Rhizobium sp. SSA_523: one gene and its partners. The protein of the gene in region 3 interacts with the protein of the main gene of each other region in a pairwise test. Links are inferred from orthologs where the notes say so. Each region holds a gene or a part of one and is shown on either strand. Other genes may lie near its edges.

Region 1 (4,791 bases), 2.3 Mb from region 3 along the record:
ACCGGGTGGCCGATGTCCAGGCCATGCTGACGGAACTCGGCTTCGATGCCGGAGCGGCCGATGGCCTTGCAGGCGACATGACCCGCGGTGCCATTACGGCCTATAAGCGCTGGAAGGGCCTGCCGCTGAACGGTCCCCTGCTCGACGACGCCTTCCTCTCCGCCCTCTATGCCTCCACCGGCCGCGCCGCGCCGCCCGCCGGCCAATTGCTGGTGCGCCAGGGATTCCAGCCGGTCCTGTCGGAGCCGGTCGGAATCGCCGATCCGGAGGTAGCGCTCGGGACGTTTTTCTTCACCGTCACCAGGATGGACCGCGACCGCGGCACCGCCGCCTGGCAGGGCCTGCGTCTCGAGGATGATCTGCCGCAAGCCACGCGCAAGCGGCTCGGCATCACCCGGATGACCGCCGGCCTCGAAGAACCGGGCAGCAGCGCCGGAGACCGCACCGCCATGCAGGCCGTGACCATGAAGGCCGTGCTCGACCGCATCCATGTGCCTGCCGCGCTGCGGGCGCGGCTAAGCGAGATGATGTCGACCGGCACCTCGCTGACGATCACCGATGCCGGCCCCGGCCTGGAAACCACCAAGGGCACCGATTTCATCACCGTCACCCATTCGACGCCACGGCGCGCCTCGAAGACCTGACGCGGATCCGAGAGAAGGTCGAGACTCGCGTTAGACGAGTTCGACATCCAGAACGCCCGGCGCGGCACGCAGGGCAGCGGCCACTTCCGGAGAAATGCGGAACCTGTCGGTCAGTTCAACCTCGATCTCGCGGCGGCCGTCATCCTTGATGACCACGAAGGAGACGACGCCGTCGCCGCGGGCATTCAGATGCCGCGCCACAGTTTTCAGCGGGCCGGAATCGCGGATGAAGACGCGCAGCGCCTTTTGCATCTGGACCGATTTCTCCTCCAGCGACTGAACCGTCTGGATGCGCAGACCGATTCCTTCCGGCCGCTCATCGGCCTGCACCGTGATCACCAGCGATTTTCCCGGCTCCAGAAGATCGCGATACTGGTTGAGCGCCTCGGAAAACAGGATGGCTTCGAACTGGCCGGTCGCATCGGAGAAGGTGACAATGCCCATCTTGTTGCCGGTGCGCGTCTTGCGCTCCTGCTTGGAGGTCACGGTTCCGGCCAGGCGTCCGGCGCTCGCGCCGGCCTTCACCGCCGCGGAGAATTCCGCATAATTCTGCACCCGCATCTTGGCGAGGACGTCCTTGTAGGTATCCAGGGGATGGGCCGAGAGATAAAAGCCCAGCACCTGATATTCCCGCATCAGCTTTTCCGACGCCGTCCAGGGATCGAAGGCGGGAAGAATGAGCTTTTCCGGACCTGCGGCCGAAGAGGAACCGAACATGTCGTGCTGGCCGCTGGTCTTGCCTTCGGCCGCGCGTTGCGCATAGCCGATGATGCGGTCGAGCCCGGCGATCATCTCCGCCCGGTCGCGGCCGAAACAATCAAAGGCGCCGGCGAAGATGAGACTTTCCAGAACACGGCGATTGACCTGTTTCGGATCGATGCGCAGGCAGAAATCCTCGATGCCGGCAAAGGGCGTCTCGCCCCGCACCGCCACGATATGCTCGACGGCGGATTCGCCCACGCCCTTGATGGCGGCCAGCGAATAGAAGATGCAATTGTCGCCGGTCTCGAATTTGCGGAAGGAGGTCTGGATCGACGGCGGTACCACCTTGATGCCCAGCCGCGCCGCATCCTGCCGAAAATCGTTCAGCTTGTCGGTATTGGCCATATCATAGGTCATAGACGCGGCGAGAAACTCGACCGGGTAATGCGCCTTCATATAGGCCGTCTGGTAGGAGACGATGGCATAGGCGGCGGCATGGCTCTTGTTGAAGCCGTAATTGGCAAACTTGGCCAGGAGGTCGAAGATCAGATCGGCCTGCGGCTTCGAAACCTCGTTCTGGATGGCGCCGTCGACGAAACGCGCCCGCTGCTTGTCCATCTCCTCCTTGATCTTCTTGCCCATGGCGCGGCGCAGGAGGTCGGCCTCGCCCAGCGAATAGCCGGACAGGACCTGGGCGATCTGCATGACCTGCTCCTGATAGACGATGACGCCTTGCGTTTCCTTCAGCAGGTAATCGATCTTCGGATGGATGGATTCAAGCTCCTCCTCCCCGTGCTTGCGCGCATTATAGACCGGGATATTCTCCATCGGGCCGGGGCGATAGAGCGCCACAAGCGCGATGATATCCTCGATACAGTCCGGCCGCATGCCCAGCAGCGCCTTGCGCATGCCGACGCTTTCCACCTGGAAGACCCCGATCGTCTCGCCGCGCGACAGCATGTCATAGGTCTTCTGGTCGTCGAGCGGGATCGTTGCCAGATCGATCTGGATATTGCGCTTGGCAACGAAATCCACCGCGGTCTTCAACACCGTCAGCGTCTTCAGGCCGAGAAAGTCGAATTTGACGAGACCCGCCTGCTCCACCCATTTCATGTTGAACTGGGTCACCGGCATATCGGAGCGCGGATCGCGATACATCGGGACAAGCTTCGACAGCGGACGGTCACCGATGACGATGCCGGCCGCATGCGTCGAGGCGTGGCGATAAAGACCCTCGATCTTTTGGGCGATATCGAGAAGGCGGGCGACGACCGGTTCGCGCTCGGCCTCCTCCTGGAGTTTCGGCTCCTCCTCGATGGCCTTGGACAAAGGCGTGGGATTGGCCGGATTGTTGGGCACCAGCTTGCAGATCTTGTCCACCTGGCCATAGGGCATTTCGAGCACCCGGCCGACATCCCGCAGGGCAGCGCGCGCCTGCAGCGAGCCGAAGGTGATGATCTGCGCCACCTGCTCGCGCCCATATTTCTGCTGGACGTAACGGATCACCTCTTCGCGGCGATCCTGGCAGAAATCGATATCGAAATCCGGCATGGAGACGCGTTCGGGATTGAGGAAGCGCTCGAAGAGCAGCGAGAAGCGCAGCGGATCGACATCGGTAATGGTCAGCGCATAGGCCACCAGCGATCCCGCGCCCGATCCGCGGCCCGGGCCAACGGGAATATCCTGGATCTTGGCCCATTTGATGAAGTCGGCAACGATGAGGAAGTAGCCGGGAAACTTCATCCGCTCGATGACCGACAGTTCGAAATCGAGGCGATCGCGATAGTCCTGCTCGGTATAGCCATCGGCCATGCCGAGCGCCGCAAGCCGCTGCTCGAGGCCTTCCACCGACTGGCGGCGCAGTTCCGCCGCCTCGGCCCGCTCCGCCTCCTCCTGATCGTCCGTTGCTCCGGTGAAGCGCGGCAGGATGGGCTTGCGGGTCTTCAGGATGAAGCTGCAGCGGCGGGCGATCTCCACCGTATTGTCGAGGGCCTCCGGCAGATCGGCGAAGAGTTTCGCCATGTCAGCCCGGCTCTTCAGATAGTGGTCGGGCGTCAGGCGGAACCGGCTGTCATCGGAGACAATGGCATTATGCGCCACCGCCATCAGCGCGTCATGCGCGTCATATTCGTCCCTGGTGGGAAAGAAGGCCTCATTGGTCGCCACAAGCGGCAGATCGTGTTCGTAAGCGAGTTCGATCAGCTTGCGTTCATGGCGGCGGTCATAGCGCCCGTGCCGCTGCAATTCGACATAGAGCCGGTCGCCGAAGATCGCCTTCAACCGCAGCAGACGCTGGACGGCCTGGGCCTGGTGGCCTTCCTTCAGCAGGGGGTCGATCGGGCCGGAATTGAAGCCGGTCAGCGCAATAATGCCTTCGGCGCCGCCTTCCTCCAGCCAGGACATGCAGATATGCACCGACTGGTGATTGCCCTCGCCCCCCAGATAAGCGCGGCTGACGAGATCCACCAGGCGCTCATAACCCTGCGGATTCGTGGCGAGGAGAATAAGCGCCGGCAATTTCACGAAAGCCGCGGCATTGCCACGCTTCTCCTCGCCCTGATCCTGCATGTCGATGGCCATTTGGCAGCCGATGATCGGCTGAACACCCTCATCCATCGCCTTTTGCGAGAATTCCAGCGCCACGAAGAGATTATTGGTATCGGTGATGGCAATGGCCGGCTGCCCGTCGGCCGAAGCCTTTGCCAGGATCTTCTTGAGCGGCAGGGCGCCTTCCAGCAGCGAATAGGCGGAATGCACGCGCAAATGGACGAAGCCGGGCGTCGCATCCGGCTTGGCAGTGTCCTCCGCCGCGCCTGCCGCCAACCTGATGTCGATCATATCTGCCATGTCACCGCCGCCTTTCAGACTCGGACCTATTTTCGGGCAGTGCGACCGCGAAGTCCAGCCGATGCATCACCGGCGGGACCGAAAGCTGTGAAGATCCGGCGCGATCCGGGCTCAATCAGAAGGCAGAGCAGGATGTCAGGCGCCGAGGAACGGATCTGTCGTCAAAACCGGCCCGGGCGTTTACGCGACAGGCCGACAATCGGGCTCTTAGAGAGCCATCATCAGGACGCCAATGCTGGCGACGAAGGTCATGATCGAAGCGAAGGCGGCTACGTCGCGAATGATATCGGTCATCTGCTTTCTCCTTTTCCCTTTATGTTTTTATTTTGTTCCATTTCTGTTCTGGCGTCAAGAACAAGAACGAAAGCAGAACGATTTTGTTTAACGAGGTGTTACGGGCTGACCCTGCCTCCGCCTTTCCGCAAGGCGGGGTCTGTCGTCACGGTGGCTGTCGTGGTGAGACCAGACCGCTCCACCACCATCCTCGGGTTGGGCCGAAGGATGGTGGTGTGGGCGGAGGTGGGTGGCGCCAGAGGAGACGGCTTGGGTGGGGGCGGGTGGCGCCATAGGAGACGGCGCGGGTGCGGACCGGTGCTGC
Region 2 (3,645 bases), 320 kb from region 3 along the record:
CGCCATCTCTCCTTGCCAGGCATCCATCGGCGTCCAGTCGCATGTGAGACGGCAATCGGCAAGCCGGTTGGAAAGCGTGAAGGCGAAAAGGTTGCCGCCGCCGGCCGGCTGGTCACGATCGCGGGCGATCGGGTTGCCGCTTATGTGGCATTTCAGCAGCGTGCCGACGCCGCCATGGCCGACAAAGGCAATCGGCCTGCTGCAGTCGTGGCTCTGCAGCACGCGGGAGACGGCGTCGACAATACGGTGTTGCGCATCCTGCGCCGTTTCCCAGCCCTTGAAGCTCTGCTGAGGATGGGCGAAAAACCAGTCCGCGGCCGCCTCGAAGTCCGGAGGCGGCAGAAAGCCGGTCGCCGAGCGATCATTCTCATGCATGGCAGCCTCCGTCTCGACGCTGCAGCCGGCGGCCCGCGCCAGGATGTCGGCGGTTTCGATCGCCTTGCGCTCCTGGCTGGAGAGGATGCGCTGGAGCCGTGACGCCCAGGAGAGGCGGGACGCCGTCCTCGCCCGCTCCGCACCCGTCTCCGAAAGCCCCCAGTCCGGCACCGGAACCTTCGGGTCGATCTTCACCTGCGGATGCGTGATGTAAAGGGCGAACATTGGCCGAGGGTCTCGATCAGGGACGGGTATAGGTCCACAGCTGTGCCGGCGGAATGTTTCGCACCACGAAGTCGAAATGCTTGATGCGATAGCGGTCCGGGCGCGCGACGATGGGCGAGGCCGGGCCATAGGTGATCTGGATGACCGGCCGGCCGTGCGGCATGCGGTCCAGCAGGTCTTCCAGCAGCGCGATGCGGCGCTCCATCGGGAAGCTCAGCATCGGTATGGCCGAGATGACCGCGTCGAAGCGCGCATCCTTGAAGCTTCCCAGGGTGTTTTCCAGATCGAAGGCATCACCATTGATGAAGTTGACGCCGGAAAAATTGCGGGTGAGGTGCAGGTAGAAATCGGTTGAGAATTCGATCGAGACCAGTTTCTCCGGCGCGACGCCTCGCTCGAGAATGGCCTTGGTGATGATGCCGGTGCCGGGGCCGAGTTCCAGGACCGGAAGGCCTGAGGCCGGCTGAATGACGCTGGCCATGCGTTTGGCCGTGATCGCCGAGGTTGGCAGGATGGCGCCGACGCGCTTCGGACCGTCTATCCAGCCCTTGAAGAAACGGATTTCCTCGTCGAACTTGCGGCCCAGCCGCTCCTTGAAACGCAACTCCATCCTGATCTCCCGGCAAATCTGTTTGGGTTAAGTGGCCACTGGTGACGCAAAAGCAAGAAAAAATGTCGCAATCGAGGAGGGCGACAAAAAAAGGGACGGCCGAGACCGTCCCCTCATCGACATTATACCCGCATCGGCATCAGCACATACAGGGCGTCGTCGCCTGCCGTATCGCGCACCAGAGTGGGGGATCCGGCATCGGCCAGCATGAAAATGGCATCCTCGCCGGAGAGCTGGGCGGTGATGTCGAGCAGATATTTCGCGTTGAAGCCGATCTCCATCGCGTCGCTCTCGTAGCCGACCGCCACTTCCTCCGTCGCGCTGCCGGAATCCGGATTATTGACCGTCAGCAGCAATTGGCCGTCGCTCAACGCCAGCTTGACGGCCCGGCCGCGCTCGGAGGAAATCGTCGACACGCGATCCACGGCGCGGGTGAAGCTCTGGCAGTCGACCCGCATTTCCTTGTCATTGCCGGTGGGAATGACGCGCTGGTAATCCGGGAAGGTCCCGTCGATCAGCTTGGAGGTCATCACGATGGCCCCGATCGAAAGGCGGATCTTGGCATCCGACACTTCGACGGTGACGAGAGCCTCCGGATCGTCCACGAGTTTCTGCAATTCCCCGACCGTCTTGCGCGGAATGATGATGCCCGGCATGCCCTCCGAACCGGAGGGCGCAACGATATCGGCGCGGGCCAGGCGGTGACCATCGGTTGCCACCGCGCGCAGCTTCAATTCGCCATTGGCCTCGATCGTGTGGAAGAAGATCCCGTTCAGGTAGTAGCGCGTCTCTTCCGTCGAAATCGCGAACTGCGTGCGGTCGATCAGCATTTTCAGGTCCGTCGCCTTCATCTTGAAGGTGTGGCTGAAAGTGCCGGCCGTCAGGTCGGGAAAATCTGTCTCGGGCAGGCATTGCAGCGAAAACTTCGACCGGCCCGACTGCACCACCATGCTGCCGCCATCCTGGTTGGTGGCCAGGCGAACCTCGGCCCCGTCCGGCAGCTTGCGCACGATTTCATACAGAAGATGAGCGGGAACGGTGGTTGCGCCCGCCTGCTCGACCATGGCCGGCAGTTCCTCCGTGATCTCGAGATCCAGGTCCGTCGCCTTCAAGGCAAGCTCGCTGCCGGAGGCGCGCAGCAGCACGTTGGACAGGATGGGGATCGTGTTGCGACGTTCCACGACACGATGAACATGGTTCAGCGATTTCAGAAGATTGGACCGCTCAAGAGTAATACGCATGGACGCTACCGCTTTCGACCGTACCGGCCCATCGGGCCGAACATGATGTTCGTCCGCCGCTGGCCGGACGATGTGGATCGGCAAAATGGCAGAGTTTGCATTAAAAATGCAAGGGGTGGGGCTCCTCGGCCGGCTATTTTCGACGCTGCGCGCCGGCCTTCTCACAGGAATTCCCGAGCGGACCGGGACAGACTGCGTGATGTGGATGCGGCTGGTTGCGGCGGATCACTCGCGCAAGCCGGTCATCCGCCCCTCTCACCGTCTGCCCTTGTCTTGCTGACGCATGCCTTGCCCTGCCGGCTGCGCTCCCCCATAAAGACATCGGTTTGCAAGGAAAGGCCGGACAAGCACGTGACAGACAAGGAAACGCCGACGCAGCGCAGCTATCGCCTCGGGCAGACGAGCATTGCCGCCCGGCCTCTGGAGCCGGCGCTCTATCTGGTGGCGACGCCGATCGGCAATCTGGGCGATATTACCCTGCGCGCGCTCGAGACCCTTGCGGGGGCCGATGTGCTCGCCTGCGAAGATACGCGGGTGACGCGGGTGCTGCTGGATCGCTATGGCATCGTTACGCGTCCCTATGCCTATCACGAACATAATGCCGACGAGGCCGGGCCGCGGCTCATCGCGGCGCTGGATCGGGGGCAATCGGTCGCGCTGGTCTCGGATGCCGGAACGCCGCTTGTCTCCGATCCGGGCTACCGGCTTGGACAGCTCGCTTTGGAGGCCGGCTACAAGGTTGTTCCCATTCCCGGGCCCTCCGCGCCGCTGGCGGCGCTGGTCGGTTCCGGCCTTCCCTCCGATGCCTTCCTGTTTGCCGGCTTCCTGCCGGTCAAGGAAAAGGGACGGCGGGACCGGCTGGCGGAGCTCTCCAAGATCCCGTCGACCCTGATCTTCTTCGAATCGCCCCATCGCCTCGGCGATACGCTTGTCATTGCTGCTGACGTGCTGGGACCGACGCGATCCGCCTGTGTCTGCCGCGAGCTCACCAAGACCTTCGAGGAGTTCCGCCGCGGGTCGCTCGGCGATCTGGCGCAGCAGTATCAGGATGCCACGGTCAAGGGCGAGGTCGTGCTGGTCATCGGCCCGCCGGATTATGACGATGTCCCTGCGGCCGTCGATGTGGATATTCTGCTCAAGGAACTGTCGCAATCCATGCCGGCAACCAAGGCTGCCGCCGAGGCGGCAAGGCTG
Region 3 (3,712 bases):
GCGCAATTTGACGCCCCAGGCGGTCGATGCCTATCTGGCGCGAGCCGGCGAAACAGTGCTTCAAAGTGTCGGAAGCTATCAGGTGGAAGGCGAGGGGATCCGCCTGTTCGAGAGGATAGACGGAGATTATTTCACGATCATCGGTCTGCCTCTGCTGCCCCTCCTGCAGGCGTTAAGGGAACGCGGGGCCGTTAATGATTGATTCACGTGAAACAGAAAAAAAAGCCTTTGTTATCGGCTCGCCCATCCGTCACTCCCGTTCGCCGCTCATTCACAGCTATTGGCTGAAGCAATTTGGCCTGGCTGGCAGCTACCAGGCGATCGATGTGCCGGAAGCGGAGCTTGAAACCTTCTTCTCCGACCTGCGGTCGAAAGGCGACTATCGCGGCGGCAATGTAACATTGCCTCATAAGGAACGTGCCTATCACCTCGCCGACGAGCCGGATGAGTTGTCACGGGAAATCGGCGCTGCCAATACGATCTGGGTGGAAGAGGGCCGGATCAAAGCCACCAATACCGATAGTTATGGTTTCGCCGCCAATCTCGATGCACGGGCGCCAGGGTGGGACAAGATCGGTAGCGTCGTCATTCTTGGGGCGGGCGGTGCGAGCAGAGCCGTCATCCAGGCCGTACGCAACAGGGGAATTGGAGAGATCCATGTCGTCAACCGTACGCTGCCGCGGGCGCAGGATCTGGCTCGCCATTTCGGCTCTCCCGTTTTTGCCCATTCCTTTGCGGCCTTGCCGGAGCTCCTGCGCGGGAGCCGCCTGCTGATCAATACCACATCGCTCGGCATGCATGGTGAAACTGCGGTGGATATCGACTTGAGCGTCATGGCTCCGCAAGCGATTGTCACGGATATCGTCTATGTTCCCCTGGAGACACCGCTCCTGGCGGAGGCGCGCCGGCAAGGACTGACAACCGTCGATGGCCTCGGAATGCTCCTGCACCAAGCGGTTCCGGGTTTCGAAACCTGGTTCGGCCAGCGGCCCGTCGTCGACGACAATCTGCGCAATCTGGTGATTGCCGATATGGGCAAGACTGCATGATCAAGATCGGACTGACCGGCTCCATCGGCATGGGAAAATCGACGACCGCGCAGATGTTCGCGGCGGAAGGTATTGCCGTCAATGATGCCGATGCCGTCGTCCATGCGCTCTATCAGTCCAAAGCGGTGGAGCCGGTAGAGGCGGAATTTCCGGGCGTGACGCGCAAGGGTGTGATCGATCGCGTCGAGCTCGGGCGTCGGCTGGCCATCGATCCAAGCGGTTTCAAGCGGCTGGAGGCCATCGTGCATCCGCTCGTTCAGGCGCATGAGCAGGATTTCGTCGCAACGCAGCAGGCGGCCGGTGCCGATATGGTGGTGCTCGATATTCCGCTGCTCTTCGAAGTCGGGGCCGAAAAACGGGTTGATGTGATTGTCGTGGTGACCTGCGATCCGCAGATTCAGCGTGAGCGGGTTCTGGCCCGGCCTGGAATGACGCCGGAGCGGCTGGAGCTGATCCTGTCCCGCCAGGTGCCGGACAGCGAGAAACGGAAGAGGGCGGATTTCCTCATCGATACCGGCCTTGGCCTGGAAGCGGCGCGTGCCCGTGTGAAGACGGTGATTGCCGAGATCCGCAAGCGGGCGGCAGAAGGAGAAGGACATGCGTGAGATCATCTTCGATACGGAAACCACGGGCCTCGACAACAAGATCGACCGTGTGATCGAAATCGGTGGCATCGAACTTCTCAATCATTTCCCCACCGGCCGCACCTTTCACGTCTATATCAATCCCGGCGCGCAGAAGGTGCATCCGGACGCCCTGGCGGTGCACGGGATCACCGATGACTTCCTGAAGGACAAGCCGGGTTTCGCCGCGATCGTCGGTGACTTGCTGAGCTTCTTTGAGGATGCCAAATGGGTCGCGCATAATGCCACCTTCGACATGGGCTTCATCAATGCCGAACTCGCCAGGTTGTCGCTGCCGCCGGTGCCGCAGGAGCAGGTGATCGATACGCTGTCCCTGGCGCGGCGCAAGCACCCGATGGGACCGAATTCGCTGGATGCCCTGTGCCGCCGTTATGGCGTCGACAATACGCACCGGACGAAGCACGGCGCGCTTCTCGACTCCGAACTTCTGGCGGAAGTTTATATCGAGATGATCGGCGGCCGCCAGGCCGCGCTCGGGCTGTCCGGCGTCGAACAGGTCACGACGGTGGTGGAAGTCGACACCGTCGATGTGTCAGCCTTGATCCGTCCGCGTCCGCTTCCCCCGCGCTTGACGGAAGAGGCTGTGCGGGAGCATCAGGCCATGATCGCAAGCCTCGGCGAAAAAGCGCTTTGGAGTCGGTACCGCTAGAGGCGGCGAATTGCTCTCAGCAAACGGAACGAGAAAAAGCCCGACCAGTGGATGAACTGGCCGGGCTTTTTGCTGTGGCGAAATGGATGGATCAGCTGTTCAGCGAAGGGGTCTGGCCACGCGCCTGCTCTTCGGCGACGCGCTGCGCGAACATCTGGCCGAAATCGATCGGGTCGATCATCAGCGGCGGGAAACCGCCATTGCGCGTGACATCCGAAATGATCTGGCGTGCGAAGGGGAAGAGCAGGCGCGGGCATTCGATGAACAGCACCGGCAGCATGTGCTCCTGCGGGAATCCGGTAATGCGGAAGACGCCGCCATAGACCAGTTCCGTCACGAAAACGACCTTGTCGCCATCCTTGGCTTCGGCGTTCAGCGTGAGGACCACGTCGAAATCCGTGTCGGACAGCGGATTGGCGTTGACGTTCACGTTGATATTGATCGACGGAGCCTTGTCGCGGGCCTGCAGCGAACGGGGAGCGCCAGGATTTTCGAAGGAGAGGTCCTTCGTGTACTGCGCAAGAATGGTGAGCGATGGAGATTGCGTCTGATTTTCGTTGGCCATTGGCTGTTCCTCGGCTTCAGTCGTTTGCGCCCTCTAACACTTCGCCCAAAACCTTACAACCCTCAGCCCGGCCCGGAAGCGGCTCCGATCAAGCCTTGGTCAGCCTCGACGGGGCTGTCCTTTCCGCTGCACCTTCAACCGTGTGGGCAAAGCCTGGAAATCGAGTGGGACCGGCACGCGAGGCGGGGACTTGCACCTTCCGTATTCGCCTCACCCTTTGCCGTCATTTGTCATCCAGTCGGCGGTCCGACCAGGGGGAAGAGGATGTCCTGGGCTTCCGCTCGAAATCCTCTTCGTCGAGATCGATCGTGCGGCTGGCCGGCGGCGTTCGCGGCTCCTGATTTGGCCCACTTCCGAACCCTCCTGCCGTCGTGCGCGAATAGCTGGTGCGAACCACGATTGCGCGGCCGATCCGGTTCCAGAGACTGTGTCGGACTGGCGGAAGAAAGAGCAGGATGCCGATCAGATCCGTCAGGAAGCCCGGAATGATCAAGAGGATGGCGGCCACCACCATCATGGCTCCGCTGACAATGGCTTTTGCCGGCGTGCGGCCCTGACGGCTTTCTTCGCTGATCTCCCGCAAAAGGCTGAGGCCCTGCTGTCGCAACAGGAGAATGCCGATAAACGCAGACAGGATCACCAGACCCAGCGTCGACCACAGGCCGAGCCAGCGCCCCACGACGACAAAGCCGGCGATTTCCGCCAGCGGGAGGCCGAAGAACAGAAGCGGAAACAGGAAAAGACGCATGATTGGTCCGGAAAGCTTGATGAAGGTCGAGGCGAACAGCCATCCCGGTATTTGAAT
Region 4 (3,602 bases), 110 kb from region 3 along the record:
ACCTCGACGCGCATCCCCTGCGCCACGCTGGCCGCCCGGATGGGTGATGGTGGTTTTGCCAAACGGTTCATGGCCGTTGCCCGGCCGGGCTTCTACTGCCGTGTGCTGAGCCAGGGCCTGATTGGCGCCGGAGAGCCCGTGCATCACGAAGCCTATCCGGATGCGTCGATCAGCATGCCGGACCTGCTTGCGCTGACCCCTCGCAAACTGTCCGACGAGGATCGCGCCCGACTTATTGGCCTGCCGATCAGCGAAAGGCTGCGGCAGGCGCTCAAGACGTGACGTCCGGCTTGGGTGGTCGCAAGCTGCGGCTCTGCGGCCGCGCGTCGATCAGAATGGCAGCTTCATCCCGGGCGGAATCGGCAGGCCGGCGGTCAGTTCGCGGGTTTTCTCGGCGGCGATCGATTCAGCCTTGTCCTTGGCATCCTTGTGCGCGGCGATCACCAGATCTTCGAGGATTTCCACCTCGTCTTCCTTGAAGAGGGATGGATCGATCTTCAGGCCCAGCATTTCGCCCTTGCCGCTCATGCGCACCGTGACAAGCCCGCCTCCCGACGTTCCCTCGACGTCCAGAGCGGCAATTTCTGCCTGCATCTGTTCCATCTTGGCCTGCATTTCCTTGACCTTGCCCATCATGCCCATGATGTCGCGCATCGGATCGCTCCCTTGTTATCCGTCATAAATCGATGTCGTCGCCGGGCAGGATATCGCCCTCATCCGTTTCGATCGTCGTTGGCGGCGCCAGCGCTTCGCTGTCGTCCTCTTCGCTCACCTTGATCCTGACATCCGTCACCCGGGCGCCTGGAAAATGGCTGAGAATGGCGGCGACGTCCGGATCGGCCTTGGCATCGATCAGCCGCGCCTCGCGCGCCTGATTTTCCACCTCCGCAAGGGTCCGCTCGCCTTTGTCGCGGCTGAGAATGACCATCCAGCGGATCTCGGTCCATTCCTCCAGCCGGCGCTGCAGATCGCCGACTATGCTTTTCGGCGCATCCGGCGGAAGGTTGATCTCGAGGCGGCCCGGCTCCAGCTTTACCAGCCGCACGAAATTGCGCAGCAGCGCCCGCAATTTGGGATCCCTGTGCTTCGTGCAGAGATCGGCAATGTCTGAGAGGGATGTGATCGCGGCCTTCGGCGCGGCGGCTGCAGCCGGCTGGCGCGCGGGGCTTGTCTCGGCATGCCCCATGGCCATCGGCTGCGGCGCCGAAGGAACGGCCGCCAGCATGACCGTTGGCCCGCCCGAGGCAGCACCCATGCGCTGCGCGGGAGCGGGATCGGACGCGCGCCCTTCCAAACCGGGGGATGGCGCGGCTGCGGGATTGGACGAGCGAGCAGCAGAAGGACCGGAAAGAGCGCCTCTTGCCCCGCCATTGGCGGAAGACGATGTGCCGGATACGCCCTCTGCGCCGCCAGCCATCAGTTCGGCCACCCGGCGCGCTGCATCTTCCGGCGAGGGAAGATGGGCGGCATGGGCAAGACGGATCAATACCATTTCCGCAGCGCCCGCCGGACGCGAGGAATTTTCCGCCTCCGGAATGCCTTTCAGCAGCATCTGCCACAGGCGGGACAGCGTGGTCACGGCGACCTTGCCGGCAAACTCCGCCCCCTGCACCCGCTCCACTTCGCTCAGCGAGGGATCGTCGGAGGCCTCGGGAATATATTTTATCCGCGTCACCAGATGAGTGAATTCCGCAAGATCGGTCAAGACGACGACGGGATTGGCTCCGGCATCATATTGTTGCGAAAACTCACGCAGGGCCGCCTGCACATCGCCTCTGACGACATGGCCGAAGAGATCGACGATCCGCGCGCGATCGGCAAGGCCGAGCATGGAGCGGACCGTTTCCGCCTGGACGGAGCCGCCGCCATGGGCGATCGCCTGATCGAGAAGGGAGAGACCATCGCGGGCCGAGCCTTCCGCGGCGCGGGCGATCATCGACAGCGCCTCCGGCTCGAAGGAAATAGATTCACGACCGAGAAGGGTTGCAAACAGGCCGACAAGATCCGCCGCGCTGATGCGGCGCAGATCGAAGCGCTGGCAGCGCGACAGAACCGTGATGGGAACCTTGCGGATTTCCGTGGTGGCGAAAATGAATTTTACATGCTCGGGCGGCTCTTCCAGTGTCTTCAGCAGGCCGTTGAAAGCCTGCGTCGACAGCATGTGCACCTCGTCGATGATATAGACCTTGTAGCGCGCCGAGACCGGCCGATAGCGAACCTGCTCGATGATTTCGCGGATGTCGTCGATGCCGGTATGCGAGGCGGCATCCATCTCGATCACGTCGACATGGCGGCCTTCCATGATCGCCTGGCAATGTTCGCCGGGCACACGAATGTCGATGCTGGGCCGGTCGATCTCGTCTGTCTTGTAGTTCAGCGCGCGTGCCAGAATACGGGCCGTGGTCGTCTTGCCGACCCCGCGCACGCCGGTCAGCATATAGGCTTGCGCAATGCGCCCGGTCTCGAAGGCATTGGTCAGGGTCCGGACCATCGGCTCCTGGCCGACCATGAGATCCGAAAAATCCTTGGGACGATATTTGCGCGCCAGCACCAGATAGCCGCCCGCGCTCCCCACTGGGTTCGTTCCCGTCACTGTCAGCCCGGTGTCGCTCATCAGATCCCGCCAGCCCGCTCGGCCATACCGGCCATTGACCAGCCAATCGGCCGGACCGGAAGCTGACCATCCAAGAGTTAGAAGGTGGGAGGCTGGCACGATGACCCGTGCCGGGCTCGTTAGGGCTGCTTCCTTCCGGACCTGACCCGGTTGGCGAGTGGCTCGTCCACCACCAACCTCCCGGGGCACATATCGTCGTTTCACGCAGCAAATGCAAGCCAAGCCGTCAAAAAACTGCTAGCAAGTCAAAAACGCCGGAGGACACATTGAGTGCATTCGAACTGGACGCTCGACTGGAGCGGGACTCGGACCTGATCACTATCCTCAGCCTCTGCCAGGTCCGTCTGCTGAAGGACAGCCGCTGGCCCTGGCTGATGCTGGTGCCGCAGCGGGCGCAGAAGACGGAACTGTTCGAGCTGACGCCGCTCGATCAAGCCTTGCTTACCTTTGAAACCAATCTGGTTGCCGGCGCCCTGAAGCAGGTGACGGGAGCCAGGAAAATCAATGTCGGAGCGCTCGGCAATATCGTCGCGCAGCTGCATGTGCACATCGTTGCACGTCATGAAGGCGATCCCAACTGGCCCGGTCCGATCTGGGGCTTCGGAACGGCCCTGCCCTATGACGACGAGACGAAGCAGAGTTTTGTAAAGGCGCTGAACCAGGCGATAGACGCATGAGCATTTCCCTGTTCGAGACTGACGCGCCGCATCCCGAGGCCAGCCGGCTGACGGCCTTTGCCGGAAACCGGTTGAACCGCGATGCCGAGCACCGCGCGGAAGACTGCCTGGAGCAGGCCGTGGCGCATGAGAGTGCCCATGCGTTCGCATTCGCCGGCGGCAGGCTGGTGCTGAAGCATGACGATCATGTCCTCGACGCGCTGTTTGCCAGGCACGAACTGGCCGGCCTTCATCCCGACAGGGACAGCCTGATCCTGCTCGGCTATCGCCCCAATGGCGAGCCGCGCCTGGCCGTCAGTCTCGACGCGCCG

Evidence for each region.
Region 1: the proteins of dnaQ (region 3) and dnaE interact in binary tests that used the Escherichia coli proteins (3 or more experiments, as listed by UniProt). The link is inferred for Rhizobium sp. SSA_523 from one-to-one orthologs.
Region 2: the proteins of dnaQ (region 3) and dnaN interact in binary tests that used the Escherichia coli proteins (3 or more experiments, as listed by UniProt). The link is inferred for Rhizobium sp. SSA_523 from one-to-one orthologs.
Region 4: the proteins of dnaQ (region 3) and QTJ18_RS22235 interact in binary tests that used the Escherichia coli proteins (3 or more experiments, as listed by UniProt). The link is inferred for Rhizobium sp. SSA_523 from one-to-one orthologs.

Annotation. Positions count from the first base shown.
Region 1 is NZ_CP129382.1:535,903-540,693, reverse strand. Bases 475-4,553 are described here. They hold dnaE (DNA polymerase III subunit alpha), read right to left. Parts: upstream 4,185-4,553; coding sequence 675-4,184; downstream 475-674. Other genes in these bases: QTJ18_RS10860 (L,D-transpeptidase family protein), read left to right, coding at 475-644. Also shown: more of QTJ18_RS10860, read left to right, coding at 1-474. UniProt on the Escherichia coli protein: DNA polymerase III is a complex, multichain enzyme responsible for most of the replicative synthesis in bacteria. This DNA polymerase also exhibits 3' to 5' exonuclease activity. The alpha chain is the DNA polymerase catalytic subunit.
Region 2 is NZ_CP129382.1:3,152,524-3,156,168, forward strand. What follows is about bases 393-3,325. They hold dnaN (DNA polymerase III subunit beta), read right to left. Parts: upstream 2,452-3,325; coding sequence 1,333-2,451; downstream 393-1,332. Other genes in these bases: QTJ18_RS23245 (histidine phosphatase family protein), read right to left, coding at 393-600; pmtA (phospholipid N-methyltransferase PmtA), read right to left, coding at 617-1,210; rsmI (16S rRNA (cytidine(1402)-2'-O)-methyltransferase), read left to right, coding at 2,803-3,325. Also shown: more of QTJ18_RS23245, read right to left, coding at 1-392; more of rsmI, read left to right, coding at 3,326-3,645. UniProt on the Escherichia coli protein: Confers DNA tethering and processivity to DNA polymerases and other proteins. Acts as a clamp, forming a ring around DNA (a reaction catalyzed by the clamp-loading complex) which diffuses in an ATP-independent manner freely and bidirectionally along dsDNA.
Region 3 is NZ_CP129382.1:2,831,454-2,835,165, forward strand. What follows is about bases 495-3,494. They hold dnaQ (DNA polymerase III subunit epsilon), read left to right. Parts: upstream 495-1,646; coding sequence 1,647-2,342; downstream 2,343-3,494. Other genes in these bases: QTJ18_RS21720 (shikimate dehydrogenase), read left to right, coding at 495-1,049; coaE (dephospho-CoA kinase), read left to right, coding at 1,046-1,654; secB (protein-export chaperone SecB), read right to left, coding at 2,434-2,907; QTJ18_RS21740 (FxsA family protein), read right to left, coding at 3,131-3,494. Outside these bases: QTJ18_RS21715 (Maf-like protein), read left to right, coding at 1-202; more of QTJ18_RS21720, read left to right, coding at 195-494; more of QTJ18_RS21740, read right to left, coding at 3,495-3,655. UniProt on the Escherichia coli protein: DNA polymerase III is a complex, multichain enzyme responsible for most of the replicative synthesis in bacteria. The epsilon subunit contain the editing function and is a proofreading 3'-5' exonuclease.
Region 4 is NZ_CP129382.1:2,945,069-2,948,670, reverse strand. The notes cover bases 146-3,035. They hold QTJ18_RS22235 (DNA polymerase III subunit gamma/tau), read right to left. Parts: upstream 2,615-3,035; coding sequence 677-2,614; downstream 146-676. Other genes in these bases: QTJ18_RS22225 (HIT family protein), read left to right, coding at 2,881-3,035; QTJ18_RS22240 (YbaB/EbfC family nucleoid-associated protein), read right to left, coding at 331-654; QTJ18_RS22245 (MOSC domain-containing protein), read left to right, coding at 146-282. Also shown: more of QTJ18_RS22245, read left to right, coding at 1-145; more of QTJ18_RS22225, read left to right, coding at 3,036-3,291; nudC (NAD(+) diphosphatase), read left to right, coding at 3,288-3,602. UniProt on the Escherichia coli protein: Part of the beta sliding clamp loading complex, which hydrolyzes ATP to load the beta clamp onto primed DNA to form the DNA replication pre-initiation complex.